Regions from separate parts of the Streptococcus sp. ELY_90 genome, predicted to be linked through region 2. Evidence: predicted binding sites of a transcription regulator. Region 2 holds the regulator's gene; the other holds the start of a gene.
What was found. Region 2 encodes CtsR, which represses protease genes until heat stress. Its sites were predicted from a motif close to TTGGTCAAAAAAGGTCAAANA; they were not measured.

Region 1 (12,219 bases), on a different contig from region 2:
CCAAGGGCAGCCCCGCCGCCCATCAGGTGAAGAAAATATTCACCCGCTCCCAACCCGCCGCAATAATGCTCAGCAGTCTGCACAGGATAAGACAACAATCGCACTTAAATTTCCTCGTAAGTATGAGGATGCAGAAGAAATTGTTGATTTGCTGATTCGCAACGAATGTGTGCTGATTGATTTTCAATACATGCTTGAAGCACAGGCTAGGCGCTGCTTAGACTTCATTGACGGAGCCAGCAAGGTTCTGGCAGGAAATCTGCAAAAGGTCGGTGCCTCAATGTATCTGCTAACGCCAATCAATGTTATTGTGGATGTTGAAGAAATGAGTCTTGCAGCCAATGGCCAGGATGTCAGCTTTAACTACGACATGAAGAGACGTTAAATGATGTTAGCGTATATTGTGGTAATTCTGGCAAGAGTGATTGAGGTCTATTCCTTCTTGCTGGTGGTTTATGCTCTCTTATCATGGTTTCCCGGCGCTTATGATACTTGGCTGGGAAGACTGCTGGCTGATATTGTGGAACCGGTCATAAAACCTTTCAGGCGTTTCAATTTGCAGTTTGCGGGACTTGATTTTACAATTATTATCATTATTTTGCTTTTGAATTTATTAAAACAGTTTTTATTTAATCTTCTTATTTAACATGGCAAAACAAGAGATTTATCAGCACTTTAGGCTGGAAGAGCAGGAATTAATTGAAAAAGCTTATGATTTAATTAAACAGGCAGAAGATACCTACAGTTTTTGCCTTACGGATTTTTTAAATCCCAGGCAAATTGCAGTTATGAAGAGTATTGCAGGGCAGACAGATCTAAAGTGTTATGTCAGTTCGGATTTTATTCCTTCCGAATATGCGCGGCTTTTGATAGCGCCGGCCTACTACAATTTGGATCTGGCAGACTTTGGTATCAGCTTGCTGGAAATTAAATACAACAGCAAATTTAATCACTTGACCCATGCTCAGATTATGGGAACCCTGATTAATAAATTGGGCATTGAACGTCATATTTTAGGTGATATTTTAGTTCAAGAGAACCGCGCACAGTTTTTTGTTGAAAAAAGCATGGTTTCTTATTTAAATACTCAGGTGAGTAAAATAGGAAGGGCAGCGGTTGCCTTTGAAGAAATACCCTTTGAAAAACAGCTGGAAAATCAATCGAATACTAAAGAGATTGATATTTTGGCATCAAGTATGCGATTAGATAAAATTATTGCAGCCGTTCTGAAGATTTCTCGGGGAACGGCCAGCAAGTTAATCGAAAGCGAAAAGGTGAAGCTGGATTACCTCATTCAGCCCAAGGTATCTCATTTGGTTGAAGTTGGCGATTTAATCAGCGTCAGAGGTTACGGAAGGTTTACCGTAAAACGAGATAACGGTTTTTCAAAGCATGGAAAACATAAACTGACCATTGACCGAATCATACATAAATAAGGAGAATAAAATGGCAATTACAGCACTTGAAATTAAAGATAAAACCTTTGGAACAAAAATGTTCGGCTACAATACTCAGGAAGTGGAAGAGTTCTTGGATATTGTTGTTGACGACTATGAAGAGTTGGTACGCACTAACCGTGAAAAAGACAACCGTATCAAGGAGTTAGAAGACAAACTGGGTTACTTTGATGAAATGAAAGAATCACTCAGCCAGTCTGTGATTTTGGCTCAGGAAACGGCTGAGAAAGTTAAGGCATCAGCAAATACAGAGTCAACTAATATTTTAAATAAGGCTACGTATGAGTCTCAGCAATTGGTTGATGCAGCTAAAGCGAAAGCCAATGAAATTCTGCGTGATGCTACGGATGAGGCTAAGCGCATCGCTGTTGAAACAGAAGAACTCAAACGCCAAAGCCGTGTGTTCCATCAGCATCTCTTATCTGTGGTAGAAGGCCAGCTGGCGCTTGCCAATTCTCCGGAATGGACAGAACTTTTGCAGCCGACAGCAGTTTATCTGCAAAATTCAGATGCAGCTTTTAAAGAAGTTGTTGAGCAGGTTTTAGGTGAACATGTACCGGATACTGCAGATACAGAACCTATTGATGTCACTCGTCAGTTTACTCCGGAAGAGATGGAAGATTTGCACCGCCGTGTCGCTGAAAGCAATAAAAAATTAGAAGAAACGCAAGCGGATAATGAGCAGCCGATTATTATTGAAGCAGCTCATGAAACTGCAGCGGATACGCCTGAAGAGCTCAATCTGAACGAGACACAAACCTTTAAATTGAATATTAACGAATAACAAAAACACAGGCCTGATGAACAGATTCAGCGAGCAGGTGATGGTGGAAGACCTGCACTCCCTTGATTGGGGCTTATCATTTTGTTAGTTTCTATCTGAATCATTAAGATAGAAGGCTCAGCTTACCTTACAAGCTAAGAGGGACAGACAACAGTCTGTCTGAACTAAGGTGGTACCACGAACTTTCGTCCTTTGATGAAGGTTCTTTTTTATGTTTATCTGGATGACAGACAGTGTCTTTGCTGCTGCAGATAGCTGTCCCTGTAATAATTTAAGAATGAGATAAGGAGTTATAATGAAATTAAAAGAAACGCTTAACCTTGGTAAAACACCCTTTCCTATGCGTGCGGGACTGCCCAACAAAGAGCCACAGTGGCAAAAAGAGTGGGATGAGGCAGATATCTATGCGAAACGTCAGGAATTAAATGCCAACAAGCCGTCTTTCTTTCTGCATGACGGACCTCCCTATGCCAATGGCAACATCCATGTAGGGCATGCTCTCAATAAAATTTCAAAAGATATTATTGTGCGTTCTAAATCAATGTCTGGCTTTAGGGCGCCGTATATTCCGGGCTGGGATACTCATGGACTGCCTATTGAGCAGGTGCTGGCTAAAAAAGGTGTTAAGCGCAAAGAGCTTGATTTAGCTGAGTATTTGGAGATGTGCCGTGACTATGCTCTAAGTCAGGTTGATAAACAGCGTGAAGACTTTAAACGATTGGGAGTGTCCGGTGACTGGAAGAATCCTTATGTGACCCTGGTACCGGAATATGAAGCTGCTCAGATTCGTGTCTTTGGAGCCATGGCTGATAAAGGTTACATTTACCGCGGTGCCAAACCTGTTTATTGGTCTTGGTCATCTGAATCTGCACTGGCAGAGGCAGAAATTGAGTATCATGATATTGAATCAACGTCACTTTACTATGCCAATCGTGTTAAGGATGGCAAAGGTGTACTTGATACAGATACCTATATTGCTGTCTGGACAACAACGCCATTTACCATTACGGCTTCCCGCGGACTGACCGTTGGTCCGGATATGGATTATGCAGTGGTAAAACCAGCCAATGATGAGCGTAAATTTGTGGTTGCACAGGCTCTGCTTGCAGAATTATCAGAGCGCTTTGGCTGGGAAAATCCGGAAACTCTGGCTGTTTATAAAGGAATTGAGCTTGATCGCATTGTCACCGTCCATCCATGGGATGATGATGTAGAAGAATTGGTTATGAACGGTGATCATGTTACGCTTGATTCCGGTACCGGAATTGTCCATACAGCGCCCGGCTTTGGTGAAGACGACTACAATGTAGGGATTAAATACGGTCTTGAAGTGGTCGTTACTGTTGATGAGCGCGGTATTATGATGGAAAATGCCGGCCCTGATTTCAAAGGACAGTTCTATGATAAGGTTCTGCCGACTGTCAAAGAAAAATTGGGCGACTTGCTGCTTGCTTCTGAGGTCATCACTCACTCTTATCCATTTGACTGGAGAACCAAAAAACCAATTATCTGGCGGGCAGTACCGCAGTGGTTTGCGTCGGTTTCAAAATTCCGTCAGGATATTCTTGATGAGATTGACAAGGTCAATTTTTATCCTTCTTGGGGTAAGACACGTCTTTACAATATGATTCGTGACCGCGGTGACTGGGTAATTTCCCGTCAGCGTGCCTGGGGTGTGCCGCTTCCTATCTTTTATGCGGAAGATGGAACAGCCATTATGACTAAGGAAGTTACAGATCATGTTGCCGATTTGTTTGAAAAATACGGTTCTGTTATCTGGTGGCAGCGTGATGCCAAAGACCTGCTGCCTCAAGGTTTCACCCATCCGGGATCGCCTAATGGAGCATTCACCAAAGAAACAGATATTATGGACGTTTGGTTCGATTCAGGCTCCTCTTGGAATGGTGTCCTAAATACGCGCCAAGAGCTTGCCTACCCTGCTGATCTCTATCTGGAAGGGAGCGACCAATACCGCGGCTGGTTCAACTCTTCCTTGATTACTTCCGTTGCCGTTAATGGCCATGCTCCTTATAAATCAGTTCTGTCTCAAGGGTTTGTGCTTGATGGTAAGGGTGAAAAGATGTCCAAATCAAAGGGTAATATCATTTCACCAAGTGACGTAGCTAAGCAATACGGTGCTGAAATTCTTCGTTTGTGGGTAGCTTCTGTTGATACTGACAGCGATGTGCGGGTATCTATGGAAATATTAGGTCAGGTATCAGAAACCTACCGTAAGATCAGAAATACTCTTCGCTTCCTGCTTGCCAACACAGCTGATTTTAATCCGCACACAGATAAGATTAGCTTTGCTGATCTTCGTTCGGTTGACAAATACATGACCATCAAGTTTAACAAACTTGTAGCAGCTGTCAAACAAGCTTACAAAGACTATGACTTTATGGCTATTTACAAGGCTGTTGTTAATTTTGTGACGGTTGATCTGTCAGCCTTCTACCTTGATTTTGCCAAAGATGTGGTTTATATTGAAGCAGCAGACAGCTTGGCTCGGCGTCAAATGCAGACGGTCTTCTACGATATTTTGGTTAAGATTACAAAACTGCTGACACCGATTCTGCCGCATACCAGCGAAGAAATTTGGTCCTACCTTGAACATGAAGAGGAAGAATTTGTGCAGCTGGCAGAAATGCCTGCAGCAGAAGATTTTACCAATCAAGATGAAATCTTGGATACCTGGGATGCTTTCATGTCACTTCGCGACCAGGCGCAAAAAGCACTTGAAGAAGCCCGCAATGCGAAGATTATTGGTAAATCTCTCGAAGCGCATTTAACTGTCTACGCCAGCGAAGAAGTCTATGATCTTCTTACGGCTCTTGACAGTGATGTGGCTCAGCTGCTTATTGTATCACAGTTAACTGTAACACGAGAAGCAGCACCAGCGTCGGCACTTGCTTTTGATGATGTGGCATTTACTGTTGAGCATGCTCACGGTGACGTCTGCGATCGCTGCCGCCGTGTGGATGAAAGTGTTAAAGAACGCTCTTATAATGCGGTTGTTTGTGATCACTGTGCAGCTATTTTAGAGGAACATTTCCCAGAAGCTGTTGCTCAAGGATTTGAAAGTAAATAATGAAAAAGACTTGGAGACTATCTTCAGTTAATGAAGATGAGAACCAAGTCTTTTTTTATCTAAATGTGCCGTTGCAGTCCCAAAGAAAAAAGCCAGAAACAACTGTTTCTGACTTGACTAGCTAATTATCGGAATGGAAATCTCGATCAGATTTGCTGTATGCAGGGTTTTTAACTGATCTAAAAGAATAATATTTTTATCGATTTTACGCTTGAGGAAAAATTCTCGGATAGCTTCAATTTCACTGTCTTTAATAGCACGATGTTTATTTGAAATTAAGAGTTCATAATGTTTAGGGGCCTGGGTAAAAATAACATCAGTATTGCCGGCTGAATAAGTTTCAACAAGTGTCGCATCTGTATGCTGCAGCTGATTTTTTACCAAGCGCTGGTGGCTGCTGGTCGTGTTGATCAATCTCATAACTTTCCTCCTGTAGTAGTGTCGTAATAATATTATAGCATGATTTGAGGCGAAATGTTATCTGAATTTAGTTTTTCTGGTGCTCTTTTTGCCAGCAGTCAATGCCCCATTTGTGGCTGCCGCGTTTTAATTTTTCCCTGGCTTCTGCCAGAGAAAACCAGGCCAGATGATTGAAATCTTCAAGAGGCTTGCCAACCTTGGTAAAACTTGTTACCTCATAAATATAAGCAGGATTGTAAAAATAAGTATTCCTGTGACTGGAATAAAAATATTCATCTGCCTGACCATAGTACCGGCCGATAACAGCGGTAAATCCCAATTCTTCAAGGAGTTCTCGTTCCAAAGCCTGCAGCTGATTTTCTCCTTTTTCGATTTCACCGCCCGGTAAAAACCAAGCTCCGTTTGGCGCCTGAACAAGAATAATTTTCTCTTGACTGGGATCAGCAATCACTGCATAAACCCCAAAGCGTTCTTTGTAATGGACGTCTGCTTTTTTTTCGCCGAAAGTTGGATGGTTCATGTTGTCTCCCTCCAAATAATCATGTCAATATTGCTTATTATTATACTAAAAAACGATTTCTTTGCCTAGTGCGTTTGGAAAAGAAAGGTCAAGATAATGAGAAATTCAAGAAAAGACCAGAAGCCGCAAGCTATTCCCTATAAAATAAGAGGCTGGGATTTTGTCTGACCCCAGCCTCTTATGACGTTATTCCGATTCTGAAGCAGTATTGGCTACTGTTTCCACTTTATTATTGGCAGGCTTGATGCTGATAGCGCCTTTGCTGGTCAGGACAGCTTTTAAGTTCTTTTGATCAGGATTTTCAAGGTAGAAGTCGGTAATAGCATCTTCAATGTAATCTTGAATAGTTCTGCGAAGCGGTCTTGCACCCATTTTTGGATCATAGCCAAGATCAACCAGTTTTTCCTTGACCTTGTCCGTAACATCAAGGTGAATGTCATTAACTGACAAACGATTATTAACATCATCCAGCATCAGGTCAACGATCTTAAGCAGGTTATCCTTGCTCAGTGCTTGGAACTCAATGATACCGTCGAAACGGTTCATAAATTCAGGACTGAAGAAGTTGCCCAATTCACCCAGAACAGAATTTGTCCGGCCTTCTCGGCTGGCACCAAAACCAACACTGGCTTCAGCTGTTCCTGTACCGGCATTGGAAGTCATGATGATGATAGTATCCTTGAAGCTGACCGTGCGGCCCTGACCGTCTGTCAAGCGGCCGTCATCCAAGACTTGCAGGAACATGTGCATGACATCCGGATGGGCTTTTTCAACTTCATCAAGCAAGATGAGAGAGTAAGGATTGCGGCGGACTTTTTCTGTCAGCTGTCCGGCTTCTTCATAGCCTACATATCCCGGAGGAGCTCCGACCAGTTTAGCGACAGCGTGTTTTTCCATGTACTCACTCATATCAAAGCGAATCATGCTGTCCGCAGATCCAAAGAGCTCAATAGCTAATTGCTTAGACAGTTCGGTCTTACCGACACCGGTAGGTCCCACGAAGAGGAAGCTGCCGATTGGCCGGTTAGGTGTACCCAATCCTACGCGGTTGCGGCGGATGGCTTTAGCAATCTTGTCAACAGCTGCATCCTGTCCGATAACGTGCTGTTTTAAATCATCCGCCAGATGGATTAATTGAGACTGTTCTTTTTCTTTGAGTTCACCAACCGGAATGTTTGTCTTTTGCTCAACGATGGCTTCAATATTTTTTTCTGTGATGATTGGTGTGTTTTGTTCATCAATCTTAGCAGACTGCATTTCCTTATATTTAGCGATCTGATCGCGGAAGTAGGCTGCTTTTTCATAATCTTCATCACGGGTTGCCTGAGCCTTGAGATTTTCAGCTTCAGCCAAGCGGTGATCGATTTCTTTAGGATCTACAAAATTAAGGGTCAAATTCATCTTAGAACCGGATTCGTCCAGCAGGTCAATAGCCTTGTCCGGCAGGAAGCGGTCCTGAATATAGCGGTTAGACAGAGTAGCAGCTGCTTCAATGGCCTCGTCAGTATATTTGACATGGTGATAATCTTCATATTTCGGCTGAATGCCTTTGAGAATGGTGATTGTTTCTTCAACACTAGGTTCATCAACCTTGACAGGCTGCATCCGGCGTTCCAGTGCGGCATCTTTTTCAATGATTCGGTATTCATTGAGTGTTGTCGCACCGACCAGCTGGAGCTCTCCGCGAGCCAGAGCAGGTTTCAAAATGTTGCCGGCATCCATGTTGCCGTCACCGGCAGAACCGGCACCGACAATTTCATGAATTTCATCAATAAAGAGAATGACATCTTTGCGCTGACGGATTTCTTCCATCAGTTTTTGCATCCGTTCTTCAAACTGCCCTCTGATCCCTGTACCTTGAACGAGACTGACGACATCTAGGCGGATGACATTTTTGCCCTGCAGTTTTTGAGGGACAGCATTGTCAACAATTTTTTGAGCAAGGCCTTCGACAACCGCAGTTTTACCGACACCGGGTTCTCCGATGAGAACCGGATTGTTTTTGGTTCGGCGGTTAAGAATTTCAATAACCCGCGTAATTTCTTCATCACGGCCGATAACAGGATCAATTTCACCCTTGCGGGCAATATCGGTTAAATTGATACCAAATTCTTCAAGCAGCCCGTTTGGCCGTTGAGGAGCCTGCTGGCGAGGGCCGCCGGGGCGCCGATTGTTTCCGTTGCCGCCATTGCCGCCGCCGGACTGAGTCTGCGGAGAATTAGGCAGGTCCTGATTGAAGGCTCGGAAATTATTTAAATCCCCAAAGAAATCATCAAAGAAAGGATTCATTGATGAAGAATTTTGATGGGAAAGATTATTTAAAAAGCTGTTTTCAGGATCTGTTTTCATAATTTGATAGCAATTTTGGCAGAGATCAACCTGCTTTTGCTGACCGTTCACACTCGTATACAAGTGGATAGTCGCTTCATTTAAATTACAATTTTGACAGAGCATAATGGCTACCTCTTTCGTCGTAGAATACAAGTTTTGACTATTAAAACATTTGGTCAATAATGGTCAAACTTTATATGTTAATTATAGCACCATTTAAACATAAATCAAGTAAAAAGATTGAAAGTTAAACCTTTGATAAAGTTTAGATAAGGGATTGTCATACAGCATTTGCTGAGCTTAAGCATTTAAAAAAGAAACTTGACAATTATGAATAAAAATGTAAAAATATAGTATAAAAATACAAGGAGATTCAAATGACAGCCACAAAATCATTTTTAAAAGAGATAGATTATACGAAAGAAGAACTGGAAGCTCTTATTGACCTTTCTCTACAGTTTAAAAAATTAAAAAAGGAAAGAATTCCTCATAACTATTTGGACGGTTTAAATATTGCTCTTATTTTTGAGAAAACCTCAACGCGAACCAGAAGTGCCTTCACTGTTGCCGGTCAGGATTTGGGAATGAATGTGACCTATTTGGGCAGCAATGAGATACAGTTAGGAAAAAAAGAGTCGGTTGCTGACACGGCTAAGGTCTTGGGTTCCATGTTTGATGGCATCGAGTACCGCGGCTTTAAGCAGGAACATGTGGAGATGCTGGCTGAATTTTCAGGGGTTCCTGTGTGGAATGGTTTGACAGATACCTGGCATCCAACCCAGATGATAGCTGATTTTATGACAGTCAAAGAGCATTTTGGTCAATTAGATGGCCTGACACTGGCCTATTTGGGAGACGGCCGCAACAATGTTGCTAATTCCCTGCTGGTGACTGCGGCTATCTTAGGAATTAATGTAAAGATCATTGCTCCCAAAGCCCTGCAGCCGAAAGCGGAGATTGTTGCTCTGGCTCAGCAGCACCAGACAGGAGGAGACATTACCATTACAGATGACACTACGGCAGTAAAGGGTGCTGATATTCTTTATACTGATGTTTGGGTCTCAATGGGAGAAGAGGTGGATTTCAAGGCAAGAATTGATTTGTTGATGGACTACCAGATCAACCAATCGTTGCTCGATAAGGCGGCTAATGCTGAAGCAATTGTTTTACATTGCCTGCCTGCTTTTCATGATACCAATACCGAAATAGGTCAGACTATTTATGAGCAGTATGGCTATAAAGAACTTGAGATTACAGATGCTCTTTTCCAGAAATACAGCCCGGTTATTTTTCAGGAAGCTGAAAATCGTCTTCATTCTATCAAAGCCATCATGTATCAATCCCTAAAAAATATCTAAAATGAATGATTTTACTGTTTTTTTGCCTTATTTGTGTTAAAATAAGAAGAGTTAAAAAACGAATAGGAGAATATCATGGAATCACATTTAGTGAGAATTATTAATCGTTTAGAATTGATGACGACTGATGACAGTAATTTGAAACGCCATTTTGAGCGTGACGGCGCTGTTGTTGCTGAAGTTTCATTTAATAATGATCCGGAAAACGGTCCTGTGTTTACCCTGCGGGATGTTGCAGCGCGTGAGACTTATACGTTTGACAGTATTGATCTCATCGCTATGGAAATTTACGATTTACTCTACTAATCATACAATCACAAAGAGAGGTTGGGAGACAATTCCTAACCTCTTAATTTGTATTTAGCAGGAATAACTGCAGCTAAAAGCAAGGGGTTCTTACAATAGATCCGGCTAAGCTTTGTTTTTCCTGCTCAATTAAGAAAGCAGGGACCTGTATAAAAACTATCGGTCTGTTTTTTAGTTTTTACTAGTCTGCTTTGCGGCAGCTGCTGATATTTGGCAAAAGCGCCGGAAGATGGCTTGTATTTTTATTCAAATTATAATATAATATTTCATATCATTTTAGAGGAGTAATCAATGGATTTTTCATTTTTACCCAAGTATTGGGCTTATTTTAATTATGGGGTGCTTGTTACCATCATGATCTCGGCATGCGTAGTATTTTTCGGGACCATTATCGGTGTTTTGGTGGCCTTGATTAAACGCAGCAATATTAAATTTTTAAATTGGCTGGTGTCCTTTTATGTCTGGATTTTCCGCGGAACGCCTATGGTTGTTCAGATCATGATTTCTTTTGTCGTTTTGCACTTTGCCAATATGCCTATTGTCAAATTCGGTGTTTTGGATTTGGATTTTTCACGGCTTTTGCCGGGGATTATCGTTTTATCGCTGAACAGCGGTGCTTATATTTCAGAAATTGTCCGTGCCGGTATCGAAGCGGTGCCCAAAGGACAGCTGGAAGCTGCGTATTCGCTGGGAATTAAACCGGTCAATGCCATGCGTTATGTTATTTTGCCGCAGGCTTTTAAAAATATCTTGCCGGCTTTGGGTAATGAATTTATCACCATTATCAAGGACAGCTCACTTTTACAAACCATCGGTGTTATGGAGCTGTGGAACGGTGCTCAGTCAGTTGTGACGGCAACCTATCTGCCTTTGACCCCGCTTTTATTTGGAGCCTTTTATTATTTGATGGTGACGACACTGATGTCAGCACTGGTCAAATCACTTGAAAACCGCTTTGGTAAAGGAGACAGCTAATGTCAGAAACACTCATCAGTATTAAAAATCTGCACAAATCTTTCGGTAAAAATGAAGTCCTCAAAGGAATTGACCTTGATATCAAACAAGGAGAAGTTCTGGTGATCATTGGTCCGTCGGGTTCCGGGAAATCAACGTTTTTGCGGACCATGAATCTTTTGGAAATACCAACTAAGGGACATATTACCTTTGAGGGTGTGGATATCACAGATAAGACCAATGATATTTTCAAAATGCGTGAGAAGATGGGAATGGTCTTTCAGCAGTTTAACCTCTTTCCTAATATGACTGTTCTTGGCAATATCACATTGTCTCCGATTAAAACGAGAGGACTCAGCAAGGCTGAAGCCGAAGAGAAAGCCTATCAGCTCTTGGATAAGGTCGGCTTGCGGGACAAGGCTGATGCCTACCCTTCAAGTCTTTCAGGAGGGCAGCAGCAGCGTATTGCTATCGCGCGCGGATTAGCTATGGATCCGGATGTCCTTTTATTTGATGAACCGACTTCAGCCCTTGATCCGGAAATGGTTGGTGAAGTGCTGGGTGTTATGCAGGATTTGGCTAAATCAGGCATGACCATGGCAATCGTTACGCATGAAATGGGCTTTGCACGTGAAGTTGCTGACCGTGTTATCTTTATGGATGACGGTGTCATTGTTGAAGAAGGATCGCCTGAGGCTGTCTTTGAAAATACTAAAGAAGAACGCACCAAGGATTTCTTGGGAAAAGTCTTATAAGCCAGTGAACAGGAGCCGGAAGTGATTCTTCCGGTTTTTTTACGCTTAGAAACGGCAGACCGATAATAATTCAGCGGCAGGATATTTTAGCAGATACAGGTCTGTAAAAGCGCTCTTTTGTTAGCCTTGCTGCGCTTAATCAGTTTATTTCAAGGTGTCAGAAATTGCCAAATTATGGTATACTGAGGGTGTAAAATTTTTAATTTTATCAAGAATATTAATGGAGGTCAAAAATTTGATTCTGCA
Region 2 (12,219 bases):
GGGTCTTTGGAGTGTGCCGCAATTAGTCCAGACATGGTCAGAGCCTGTTTGAGATAATGATTTCCTTGTGTGATATGCGAGGATTTTTTTATTCCTGCACTCTCGTAAGAACCAGGGCAAAGTCCAGCCCAAGAGGCCAGGTGTCCATCTGTTTCAAAAGCATCGACAGTCGGCCCAATCTCAGCTAAAACAGTGGCTACACAGGCTTCACTCACCCCAGGAATGGTTTGGAGCCGTCTCTTTTCTTCAGGGAAACTCCTTTGCGATATAAGCCTGAATTTGGGAGGTTAATTTTTCAATGAGTTCCTGATACATCTGATATTCTTCTAAACTCTGATTCAAGAGGAATCGGTCCTCGACAGATAGTTTTCCATTCATCGCCTCAACTAATTCTTCAGGACTAGCTTTAATATGTCTTTGAAGGCAAGATGAGACACTTTCAGAGTCAATGACCTCTCTCTCCATTGATAAAGAGAGTTAGAAGTGCTTGTCCTGTTTTCGAAAAGACGTCGGAAAGATAGCTGGTCAGTTTAATATTGGCACGTTGAAGAAGGTTATGCATCTCGTTCTTGACTTGTGTTTGACGCTGTTTATAGGAACGCAGACGACGGGTGAGCAAGCGTAACTGCATCACTTCAGGACTTGGGATATAAGAGGGGGCAATCAGACCACAGCGCCCCAATTGTGCGATCCATTCGGCATCTTTCATGTCTGTTTTGCGTCCTGGGACATTCTTAATGTGCTGCGGATTGGCTAAAATGAGAACTAAGTCAGAGTCTGAGAAGATGTTAAAGAGTGGCAGCCAGTACTGACCAGTGGATTCAAAGAAGACATGAGTCACATGGTTTTCCTCTAACCAAGTTAGGGCCTTTTGAAGAGCGACAGTCGTTGTACCGAATGTCTTCTGAATTTTCTTGGGTTTGTTGGTATCAAGCGGACCATCCAGGATACAACAAACGATGGATTTTTGGTGGACATCAATGCCACAGCAGGTTTCAATCATGACTTCCATATGAAAAGCCTCCTATTCTAAACGTGAACAATGGAATAAGAGGCTTTTAGTAATTTTATTTTCACGCTTCCCTGCGTATTCGAGTTCTCTCATGACTCTTATTCATCCAGTTTTGTGTACAGGCTAGGCAAAGCCCTATTAAAGACCACGGATTTGCATTGTTCAACTTTATTATAAGCTGAAGATCCTTTTCTGTCATGAGTTAGCAGGCTATGCCTGCTTAGAGTTTTGTGTCTTAAAACAGCGCATTAGTGACAGGCGGCAAATCAGCTGCTATGCAAGTATATCTGGGGATATTTGCGGATGAAGATTTTGTTTTGGTAGTATGGAGAAATTCCAGACTGTGCAGCTACTCAGTCATCACGGACAGCTGCCTTTGGACAGTATCAATGGTTACCTGAGCACCGATGGTAAAGGTAAACAGCGGCTGTGTATGAGCAAAATCAAGGTCATACATAACAGGAATCCTTTTTAAAACCGGATGTTTATCCAGAATAAAGTGCCAGATATCTTCAGTCATTTGAGCTTCCTTAGGAAAACGTCCAAAGACAACTGCCTGCGGGTCAGGGTAGACCTGCAAAAGAGCAGCCAGATTGCGGGCGACTTCGGTATAATGCTCTTCTTGAGCTCCCTCTAAAAAAAGAACATAGTTTTCTGGTTTAGGTGCAAATTCTGTTCCGCGCAAGAGCCCAAAAGTAGACAGATTCCCGCCGATGATGGTTCCCTGAGCCTTGCCGTCATTGTAAATTTTCCACTCGGTCGGCTTAAAATGGCGCGGCTGGCTGGGATCATACCAAGCATCATCGGACCATTCCCTGCTGGGAACAAGGCTGTAAGAATGTCTGGTAACAGCATTGAGCCACATTCTGCTTTGGTAGTCTTGGCCTTCATTCATCTTAAAACTTGAATAAGAAGGTCCCATATAGGTCTCCATGCCGGTTTTAGCATAGATAGCATTCAAAAGAGCTGTGGTATCAGAATAACCGCAGATGATCTTAGGATGACGCTTTATCAGATCATAATCCAGATAAGGAAGCAGTTCGTTGGCATTAAAGCCTCCGATAGTAGCCAAAATCGCATTAACATGATCTTCGCGAAAGGCGTCGTGCAAGTCAGCCACGCGGCTGGCAATCGAACTTGAATGGAGCAGGTCGCTTTCCATATAATTATTGGAAAAGGAGACGGTAAAGCCTAATTTTTCCAAGGTTCTTTTAGCAGATAAATTAGCATTGAAGCCCCCTAAAAGCTCGATAGAGCTTGAGGGGCTGAGGACTCTGATGTGATCACCATAGGTTAGTTTTTTCATAAATCTTCCTTCCTGGACAAATGACGGTATAGGATAAACTGTTGAGGGTCTTTGACTGCCCTATCGCTAATGAAATCGCTAAAGATAGCATCGCAAGTGCTCCTTGATCCGATTTTTTGCAGCAGCGACAGATGAATCAAGGCCTTGCCAGAAATCTTTGAAAATCCTGCTTAGGGGCAAGGACTAAAAAAGCCGCTCCAGCAGGCAAATAACTCATCTCAGTTATTAAGAGTTTTGTCTATTTCTATTTTATCATCTTGTTGGCCATTTGGGGATAAGTTTTTTGAGAATTTGAAGATTGCCTATATTAAAGCTTGTTTGTCAGACAGGCCTTAGAGCATTGAGCAGAGCGGGGGAAATTTTCTGGACAAAACAAAAACCGAGACGATAAATCTCAGTTTTACTTGTATTTTTTAAGGCGGTAGACGGATTTGAACCGACGATCAAGCTTTTGCAGAGCCGTGCCTTACCACTTGGCTATACCGCCGTAACATTCATTATTTTACCTTAAAAATGTTTGTAAGTCAAGAAACCAATGGTCAATGTCCTGAGGCTAGACAAATACACCGAAACAGTATCTGGATTTTAGCTTAAAAAGGCAGTAGACAAAAATTTACGCTATCTGCTGTAATAAAATATATTAAAAGAAGCTATATATTTTTCATATGTCACAGTATAAAGATAGGATTTATATACGAATAAGATCAATTTTGCTATAATATAATACATGAAACCTTTTACAAAATGGACTGGTGGGAAAAGAAAATTACTGCCTAGTTTACAAAGCTATATGCCAGACAAATTTAATCGCTATTTTGAACCTATGGTGGGCGGCGGAGCTTTGTTTTTTGAACTGGAACCACAAAATGCAGTCATCAATGATTTTAATACAGAGTTAATAAATACATATTTACAGATTAAAGATAAACCAGCAGAATTATTAGATTTACTACGCTTGCATAAGGAAAATAATAGTAAGGAATATTATTTAAAAATTCGCTCGGCTGATCGAGATGGTAGACTAGAGAGAATGTCTAATGTTGAACGAGCCGCTAGAATACTTTACATGTTAAGAGTTGACTTTAACGGTCTTTATCGAGTTAATTCAAAAAACCAATTTAATGTTCCTTATGGAAAATATAAAAATCCCAAGATTGTTGATAGTGATTTGATTTATAGCATCAGTGAATACTTAAATGACAATCAAATCACTATTTTGAATACTGATTTTGAGGAAGCAGTTCAGGATGTAAAAAAAGGTGATTTTGTTTATTTTGATCCTCCTTATATTCCAATTACAGAAACAAGTTCATTTACTTCTTACACTCATGAGGGTTTTTCTTATGAGGAACAGATTAGGTTGAGGGATACATTCAAATATTTGAATGATAGGGGAGCATACGTTATGCTTTCTAATTCTTCAAGTTTTTTAGTTGAAGAACTCTATCAGGAGTTTAACATCCATTATGTTGAAACACAGAGAACTAATGGGGCAAAAAGTTCAAGTAGAGGTAAAATTTCAGAAGTTATTATTACAAACTATGAGTAAAAAACGGATATAAATATGGAGGTGTGTTATCATGATAAAACCATATTATCATAGGGATAAAATCATTCTTGTACATGCTGATATATTTGATTTTTTGAAGAAGGTAAAATCTGAAAGTATGGATATGATTTTCGCAGATCCACCATATTTTTTAAGTAATGGAGGTTTTTCTAACTCAGGTGGGCAGGTGGTATCTGTTAATAAGGGAGAATGGGATCAGATATCGTCTCTTAAAGAAAAACATGATTTTAATCGTCGTTGGATAAGACTTTCCAAAAAAATTTTGAAGGCTAATGGGACTATTTGGATTTCTGGAAGTTTGCATAATATTTACTCTGTTGGTATGGCTTTGGAGCAAGAAGGTTTTAAAATATTGAATAATATTACATGGCAAAAGACCAATCCAGCACCTAATTTATCTTGTCGCTGTTTCACGCATTCAACTGAGACTATATTGTGGGCTAGAAAAGCAGATAAAAAAGTTAAGCATTTTTATAATTATAATTTAATGAAAAAAATTAATAACGGAAAACAGATGAAAGATGTTTGGATTGGAAGTTCGACTAAAAAAAGCGAAAAGTGGGCAGGAAAACATCCAACTCAAAAACCGGAGTATTTACTAGAACGTATTATTTTAGCAAGTACTAGGGAGGGAGATTATATATTAGATCCCTTTGTTGGAAGCGGTACAACAGGAGTTGTTGCTAAGAAGCTTGGAAGACGATTTATCGGTGTTGATTCAGAAATAGATTATTTAAGAATTGCACGAACAAGATTGGAAAAAGTACATGACTAATAATATAGACAATAATTTGAAATATAATGTTTTTGATTATCTTAATTTATCTTCTGAAGACAAATTAGAGTTTTTCATGGAAACTCGTTCATCTCTGAGTTTTCTCGCTTCTTATTGGTTTAATTTTGATAATGTTAAAGCCAATATTTCTACTTATGATGAACCGGATTTATATACTTTGGACTATTTAATTGGGAAATCAAATCAAGAGATTGATAATTTTTTTAAAGAACGACCGGATTTATTGTTGTTGCTTCCTAAACTTTTGGGGATCAGGGATAATAAATTCGAAAAACCAATTCGGAATAAAATTTTAAAAATTCAAGATGTTTCAGGTGTTTATACCTTGGACTTTAAGGATATTGATCTTGATAAGTTAGATCTTTATCTTCAGTTCTTACATGATAGTGGTTTGGATTGGGTTTTCAAAATTGGATTAAGGAAATCAGTTCACGATTATGCTGTAGGCGTAGAAGCTGGTATGGATTCTAATGGTCGAAAAAATAGAAGTGGAGATATGGGCGAACTATATTTGGAGACAGCTTTGAAAAAAATTGGGGAAGCAAAAGGCTGGCTAGCCCATGGTCAGTCGACTCGCAGTAGTATCAAAGAATGGTATGGAATTGATTTAGATGAGAGCTTTCAAAATCGTCGTTTTGATGGATCGCTATTTAATCCTATACGAAAAAAATTGTATTTGTTTGAGGTGAATAATTTTAATTCTAGTGGTTCTAAGTCAAAAGCTTCAGCGACTGAGTTTAAAGATTTACATGATCGATTCAGTAGGACTAACCATGAGTTTATCTATATTACTGATGGAAAAGGATGGGATAGTGATAGGTCACATTTGATTGAGGCTATGGAATATATCGGTAAAGTCTTTAATTATAGAATGATTGAATCTGGCTATTTAAATAGCTATCTTGAATAATACTGACAAATAAATCATTATTTTAGCGGATATTTAGCTATTGTTTAAATATCTGCTTATTTTATTAAGGAGTGAAAATTATGAAAGGAATTTTTCGTAGCATGACGCAGTATTGAAGTAGAATTCTCTTGCATTTTTTTCTTAATTTTGATATGATAGTAAAGTCGCAGAAATGCGGTAATACTCATCTTAGATGAATTGTGGTCTGGTTGCCCTTAAGGTTGGGCTGCAAGCTGAAGTCTGAGAGAGGCGAAAAAACAACAAAGGAGAAATACTCATGGCAGTAATTTCAATGAAACAACTTCTTGAGGCTGGTGTTCACTTTGGTCACCAAACTCGTCGCTGGAACCCTAAGATGGCTAAGTACATCTTCACAGAACGTAACGGTATCCACGTTATCGACCTTCAGCAAACTGTAAAATTGGCTGATCAAGCTTACGACTTTGTTCGCGATGCAGCAGCTAATGATGCGGTTATCTTGTTTGTCGGTACTAAAAAGCAAGCTTCAGAAGCTATTAAAGAAGAAGCAGAACGTGCTGGTCAATTTTACATCAACCACCGTTGGTTGGGCGGTACATTGACAAACTGGGATACTATCCAAAAACGTATTGCACGTCTTAAAGAAATTAAACAAATGGAAGCTGACGGAACTTTTGAAGTTCTTCCTAAGAAAGAAGTTGCCCTGTTGAACAAACAGCGTGCCCGTCTTGAAAAATTCTTGGGCGGTATCGAAGATATGCCTCGCATTCCAGATGTTATCTACATCGTTGACCCGCATAAAGAACAAATTGCTGTTAAAGAAGCTAAGAAACTTGGTATTCCTGTTGTAGCAATGGTTGATACCAACGCTGATCCGGATGACATTGATGTTATTATCCCGGCAAATGATGATGCTATCCGCGCGGTTAAACTGATTACAAGTAAACTGGCTGATGCTGTTATCGAAGGCCGTCAAGGTGAAGACAGTGTTGAAGCGGTTGAAGCAGAACTTGCAGCTGACGACACACAAGCTGATTCAATCGAAGAAATCGTTGAAGTTGTTGAAGGTTCAAACGAAGACTAAGTCATCGATATTAAATGTGTTAATAAGGTAAAATGCTTTATTTTACCCATCTTTAATCATAATAATGTACATAACCTAAGGGGCGGGGCCTAGCCCTCCCCTTTTATCATTAAAATTGGAGGAATAATCATGGCAAATATTACTGCAGCTCTTGTTAAAGAATTGCGTGAAAAAACTGGTGCCGGTGTAATGGATGCTAAAAAGGCATTGGTTGAAGTTGAAGGAGACATGGACAAAGCGGTTGAGCTTCTGCGCGAAAAAGGAATCGCTAAGGCAGCGAAAAAAGCTGACCGTGTTGCTGCCGAAGGCTTGACAGGCATTTATGTTAACGGCAACGTGGCAGCTATTGTTGAAGTCAATGCAGAAACTGACTTTGTTGCAAAGAATGCTCAATTTGTTGAATTAGTTAATGAGTCTGCAAAAGCTATTGCAGAACAAAAACCTGCCAACAATGACGAAGCTCTTAAAGTGACTTTGGCTTCAGGTGAAACATTGGAAGCTGCCTATGTTAATGCGACAGCAACAATCGGTGAAAAAATTTCTTTCCGCCGCTTTGCCCTTGTTGAAAAAGCAGATGACCAAGTCTTTGGAGCTTACCAGCATAATGGCGGTAAAATCGGTGTTGTAACAGTGCTTGAAGGTGCAGACGAAGCCCTTGCTAAACAAGTAGCTATGCACGTAGCAGCAATGAATCCGACTGTCCTTTCTTATCAAGAATTGAGCGAAGAATTTATCCATGACGAATTGGCTCAAATGAACCATAAGATCGAACAGGACAACGAAAGCCGTGCCATGGTTGATAAACCAGCACTGCCGCTTCTTAAGTATGGTTCAAAACTGCAATTAACCGATGAGGTTATTGCTCAGGCCGAAGAAGATATCAAGGCTGAGCTTAAAGCTGAAGGGAAACCAGAAAAAATTTGGGATAAGATTATTCCAGGTAAAATGGGCCGCTTCATGCTTGACAATACCAAAGTTGACCAACAATATACCTTGCTGTCCCAAGTTTACATCATGGATGACAGCAAGACTGTTGAAGCTTACCTTGAATCAGTAAACGCTAAAGCGATCAGCTTTGTCCGTTTTGAAGTTGGTGAAGGTATCGAAAGAGCTGCCAATGACTTTGAAAATGAAGTTGCTGCAACAATGGCTGCTGCCTTGAATAATCAAGACTAACTGTTAATTTGAAACAGAAATAAACATCGGGATCCCTATGGGATTCCGATTTTATAATGTCATCCTGTTGCGGGCGCAGTTTTAACTGCACTCAAAGCTGCTTAAAAGGCGCCCTTATCAGAGATTTAGAACTTTCAAGGCTCTTGCTTTCCAAATGTATTATTTTTCGGTATAATAAGGTCAGTTATAGTCAAAGTGACTGGGAAGGAGTCGAGATCATGACATCAAAAAATACGTCTGACAGTATTGAAGAATATATCAAAAAAATACTGGCTCAGTCTGGTTTTGCAGAAATTAAGAGAAGTGCTTTAGCGGACAGTTTCAGTGTTGTTCCCAGTCAGATCAACTATGTGATTAAAACACGTTTTACCGAGAGCCGCGGCTACCTTGTCGAAAGCAAACGGGGCGGCGGCGGTTATATCCGCATTGCTAAAATTCGTTTTTCAGACCAGCATCAGATGCTTAATAATCTGGAAGCAAATATTGGCGAGCAGATCAGTGAGCAGGTTTTCACCGATATTATCCAGCTCCTCTTTGATGAAAAAATTATCAGTGAGCGTGAGGGAAATATTATCTTGTCGGCTGCCGGAGATGACGTTCTGGGTGCAGACAGCCCTAAAATCCGAGCCCGTATGCTTCGTAAAATACTACAACGTTTAGACAGAAAAGGATACCATCTATGACCGATTATTCATTGAAAATGCAGGAAGTCTTCCGACTGGCTCAGTTTGAAGCTGCCCGCTTTGAAAGTGCCTATCTTGAAAGCTGGCATGTCCTCCTTGCTATGGTTGAAATTGACAGCTCAGTAGCCGGCTTGAGTTTTGCTGAATTTGGGGACGATGTCCAGTTTGAAGATTACCAGGCGGCAGCTGTTTTGGCGGTTGGACGAAGACCGAAAAAACCAAGCGGTGATATAACGCTGCTGGAGCAATCCAATGCCCTGAGCCGAACCTTGACAGAGGCTTATGCTATCAGTCAGGCAACTCATGCCAAAGAAGTGGGAACAGAGCATGTTTTATTTGCCATGCTGCTCAATCCCAATCTGCTGGCAACGCGGATTTTAGAATTGGTCGGCTTTCAAATCAAAGACGATGGCGAATCTGTCCGTCTGCTTGATTTACGCAAGGCTGTTGAACGCTATGCAGGTTTTTCAAAAGAGGATATCAAAGCCATTTTTGAAATGCGCAAGCCTAAGAAAAACAAGACGAACGGTCAGTTTTCAGATTTAATGAAACCGCCCAGCATGACAGGTGAACTGGCAGATTTCACACGGGACTTGACCGATCTGGCCCGCAAAGGACGCTTAGAGCCTGTTATTGGCCGGGAAAAAGAAATTTCGCGCATGATCCAGATTTTAAGCCGCAAGACAAAAAACAATCCGGTTTTAGTCGGTGATGCCGGAGTTGGTAAAACAGCACTGGCTTACGGTCTTGCTCAGCGCATCGTGGACAGTGCCGTGCCTTTTGAATTGGCAGATATGAAAGTCTTAGAGCTGGATATGATGAGTGTTGTAGCGGGAACGCGTTTCCGCGGTGACTTTGAAGAACGCATGAATCAGATTATCGCGGATATTGAGGCAGACGGGCACATTATCCTCTTTATTGATGAGCTGCATACCATTATGGGCTCTGGCAGCGGAATTGACAGCACGCTTGATGCGGCCAATATTCTCAAACCGGCCCTAGCGCGCGGTACGCTTAGAACGATTGGTGCAACGACCCAAGAAGAATACCAAAAGCATATCGAAAAGGACTCTGCTCTCTCCCGCCGCTTTGCTAAGGTAACTATTGAAGAGCCCAGCGAAGAAGAGGCCTATCAGATTCTGCTTGGCTTAAAGAAAAATTACGAAGACTATCACCATGTGACGATTTCTGATGGAGCTGTCAAAACAGCAGTTAGAGCAGCGCATCGTTACCTGACCGGCAAGAACTTGCCTGATTCAGCTATTGATCTCTTAGATGAGGCCAGTGCTGCGGTACAGGGATCGGTGAAAAAAAAGGCCCCTGCCTTTTTGACGGACTTGGATCAAGCGATTATTGATAAAGATATAGCTGCTGCCCGCCGTTTATTGAAAAAAGAAGAAAAACCTCTGCTTAAAAAACGAGTGGCAGTCGGCGAAGACGCGATTTTAGAAACCCTGAGCAAACTTTCCGGGATTCCGGTAAGCAAGATGACTCAGGCCGACAGTAAAAAGTACCTCAATTTGGAAAAGGAACTGCATAAGCGGGTGATCGGTCAAGATACGGCCATTTCTGCAGTGAGCCGTGCTATTCGCCGAAATCAGTCGGGCATTCGAATCGGCAAGCGTCCGATCGGATCCTTTATGTTTCTGGGGCCTACAGGTGTCGGAAAGACAGAACTGGCCAAAGCTTTGGCAGAAGTTCTCTTTGATGACGAGTCAGCACTTATTCGCTTTGATATGAGTGAGTACATGGAAAAATTTGCGGCTTCACGCCTCAACGGAGCTCCTCCGGGCTATGTCGGCTATGAAGAAGGCGGCGAGCTGACCGAAAAAGTTCGCAACAAACCTTATTCTGTGCTGCTTTTTGATGAAGTTGAAAAGGCTCATCCGGATATTTTTAATGTCCTTTTGCAGGTACTGGATGACGGAGTTTTGACTGACAGCCGCGGGCGGAAAGTTGATTTTTCAAATACGATTATTATTATGACCTCAAATCTTGGAGCAACAGCTCTGCGGGATGATAAGACTGTCGGCTTTGGAGCTAAGGATTTTTCTCATGATTATCAGGCTATGGAAAGCCGTATTTTAGAAGAACTCAAAAAAGCTTACCGTCCTGAATTCATCAATCGTATTGATGAAAAGGTTGTCTTTCATAATCTCACTGAGGAAAATATGCGTGATGTTGTCAAAATTATGGTGCAGCCGCTGATTTCTCATCTGGCCGAGCAAGGCATTACCCTTAAATTCCAGAGCTCAGCGCTTAAACATTTGGCGCAGATCGGCTATGATGCGGAAATGGGAGCGCGGCCGCTTCGCAGAAGTCTTCAGACCGAAGTCGAAGATAAACTGGCAGAGCTTGTTCTTTCCGGAGAGCTGGCCGGCGGTCAGACGCTGAAAATCGGTGTTCAAAAAGATAAGCTTAAATTTGATATTGTCTAATCTATGAAAAGGAGACCGGAAGAAAATTCCAGTCTCCTTATTTTATATTATACTTAGTGCAAAGCTTACAGTGTCAAGAATGAACCTGAGCGAAAATATTTTTCACCTCAGTAAGAGTCTCTGCCCGGGATACAGCAGATCTGATTTTAGCGGCACCGGATGTCCCGCGAAGATAGTGCGGTGCCAAGCCGCGGAATTCTCTGACGGCAATGGTTTCCCCTTTAAGATCGACTAAGCGTTTCAGGTGGTCTTGGGCAATGTCCAGCATTTTGCTGAAGGGCAGATTATCTAAGACTTCTCCAGTTTCAAAATAATGGTTTATCTGGGTGAAGATATAAGGATTACTTCTAGCGGCGCGGCCCACCATAACAGCATCGGCACCTACTTCATCAATCATAAATTTAGCATCTTCGACAGAGCGAATATCTCCATTAGCAATGAAAGGAATCTTGGTGAGAGCTTTGGCTACTTTAGCCAGTGTTTCATGGTCGCATTTGCCGGTATACATTTGCTCGCGCGTGCGCCCGTGCATGGCCAAGGCAGCAACACCGGCAGACTCAGCTGCTAAGGCATTTTCAACGGCTAAGGAAGGCTCCGACCAGCCTGTCCGCATTTTGACTGTCAGTGGAATATCAAGGACAGATTTAACCGTTGAGACAACGGAATAGATCTTGTCAGGATCCTTGAGCCACATGGCTCCAGCTTCATTTTTAACGATTTTGTTGACCGGACAGCCCATGTTAATGTCAACAAGGTCAGCCTGAGTGTTGGCCTGAATGAATTCGGCTGCGCGCGCTAAGCTGTCACCGTCGCTGCCAAAAAGCTGAATGGAAACAGGATGTTCTTCCTCATCAATATGAAGCATGTGCAGTGTTTTTTCATTGTTGTACTGAATTCCCTTGTCAGAGACCATTTCCATCACCACAAGTCCTGCTCCGAATTCCTTAGCAATCGTGCGGAAAGCAGAATTTGTGACACCGGCCATCGGAGCTAAAACAGTGCGATGGGGGATTTCAACGTTGTCAATCATAAATGAGCTGTTAAGCTTGGTCATGAATCATCTCCTCTAAATCCTTTTCAGTAAAGTTGTACGTTTTTCCGCAGAATTGGCAGACAATTTCTGCTCCCTGATCTTGCTCCTTCATTTCCTGAAGGTCATGAGCAGGCAGGGTTTTTAAGGCCTCTTCAAAACGCTTGCGCGAGCAGTCGCAGGCAAAGCGGATGTCTTCTTCAGAGAGCACCTTGTAGCCGTCTTCGCCGTAAAG

Region 1: AC4HAF_RS09080 (ATP-dependent Clp protease ATP-binding subunit) is a predicted target of CtsR. The motif match lies at 8,773-8,793, and genes of this name have one in related genera.

The regions. Positions count from the first base shown of each region.
Region 1 is NZ_JBZFUJ010000016.1:13,867-26,085, reverse strand. It holds gene AC4HAF_RS09115 (cell division protein SepF) at 1-385, shown strand, start outside; gene AC4HAF_RS09110 (YggT family protein) at 386-646, shown strand; gene AC4HAF_RS09105 (YlmH family RNA-binding protein) at 648-1,436, shown strand; gene AC4HAF_RS09100 (DivIVA domain-containing protein) at 1,447-2,241, shown strand; gene ileS (isoleucine--tRNA ligase) at 2,537-5,329, shown strand; gene AC4HAF_RS09090 (DUF1827 family protein) at 5,447-5,749, opposite strand; partial or broken gene AC4HAF_RS09085 (NUDIX domain-containing protein) at 5,817-6,292, opposite strand; gene AC4HAF_RS09080 (ATP-dependent Clp protease ATP-binding subunit) at 6,456-8,723, opposite strand; gene argF (ornithine carbamoyltransferase) at 8,978-9,958, shown strand; gene AC4HAF_RS09070 (DUF1797 family protein) at 10,034-10,264, shown strand; gene AC4HAF_RS09065 (amino acid ABC transporter permease) at 10,556-11,239, shown strand; gene AC4HAF_RS09060 (amino acid ABC transporter ATP-binding protein) at 11,239-11,973, shown strand; gene AC4HAF_RS09055 (FeoA domain-containing protein) at 12,209-12,219, shown strand, end outside.
Region 2 is NZ_JBZFUJ010000001.1:58,122-70,340, forward strand. It holds gene AC4HAF_RS00285 (transposase) at 1-269, opposite strand, end outside; gene AC4HAF_RS00290 (IS110 family transposase) at 446-1,012, opposite strand; gene AC4HAF_RS00295 (S66 family peptidase) at 1,362-2,318, opposite strand; tRNA gene AC4HAF_RS00300 (tRNA-Cys) at 2,735-2,805, opposite strand; gene AC4HAF_RS00305 (DNA adenine methylase) at 3,046-3,867, shown strand; gene AC4HAF_RS00310 (DNA-methyltransferase) at 3,899-4,663, shown strand; gene AC4HAF_RS00315 (DpnII family type II restriction endonuclease) at 4,656-5,594, shown strand; gene rpsB (30S ribosomal protein S2) at 5,872-6,657, shown strand; gene tsf (translation elongation factor Ts) at 6,787-7,833, shown strand; gene AC4HAF_RS00330 (CtsR family transcriptional regulator) at 8,052-8,516, shown strand; gene AC4HAF_RS00335 (ATP-dependent Clp protease ATP-binding subunit) at 8,513-10,954, shown strand; gene dusB (tRNA dihydrouridine synthase DusB) at 11,028-12,008, opposite strand; gene hslO (Hsp33 family molecular chaperone HslO) at 11,995-12,219, opposite strand, start outside.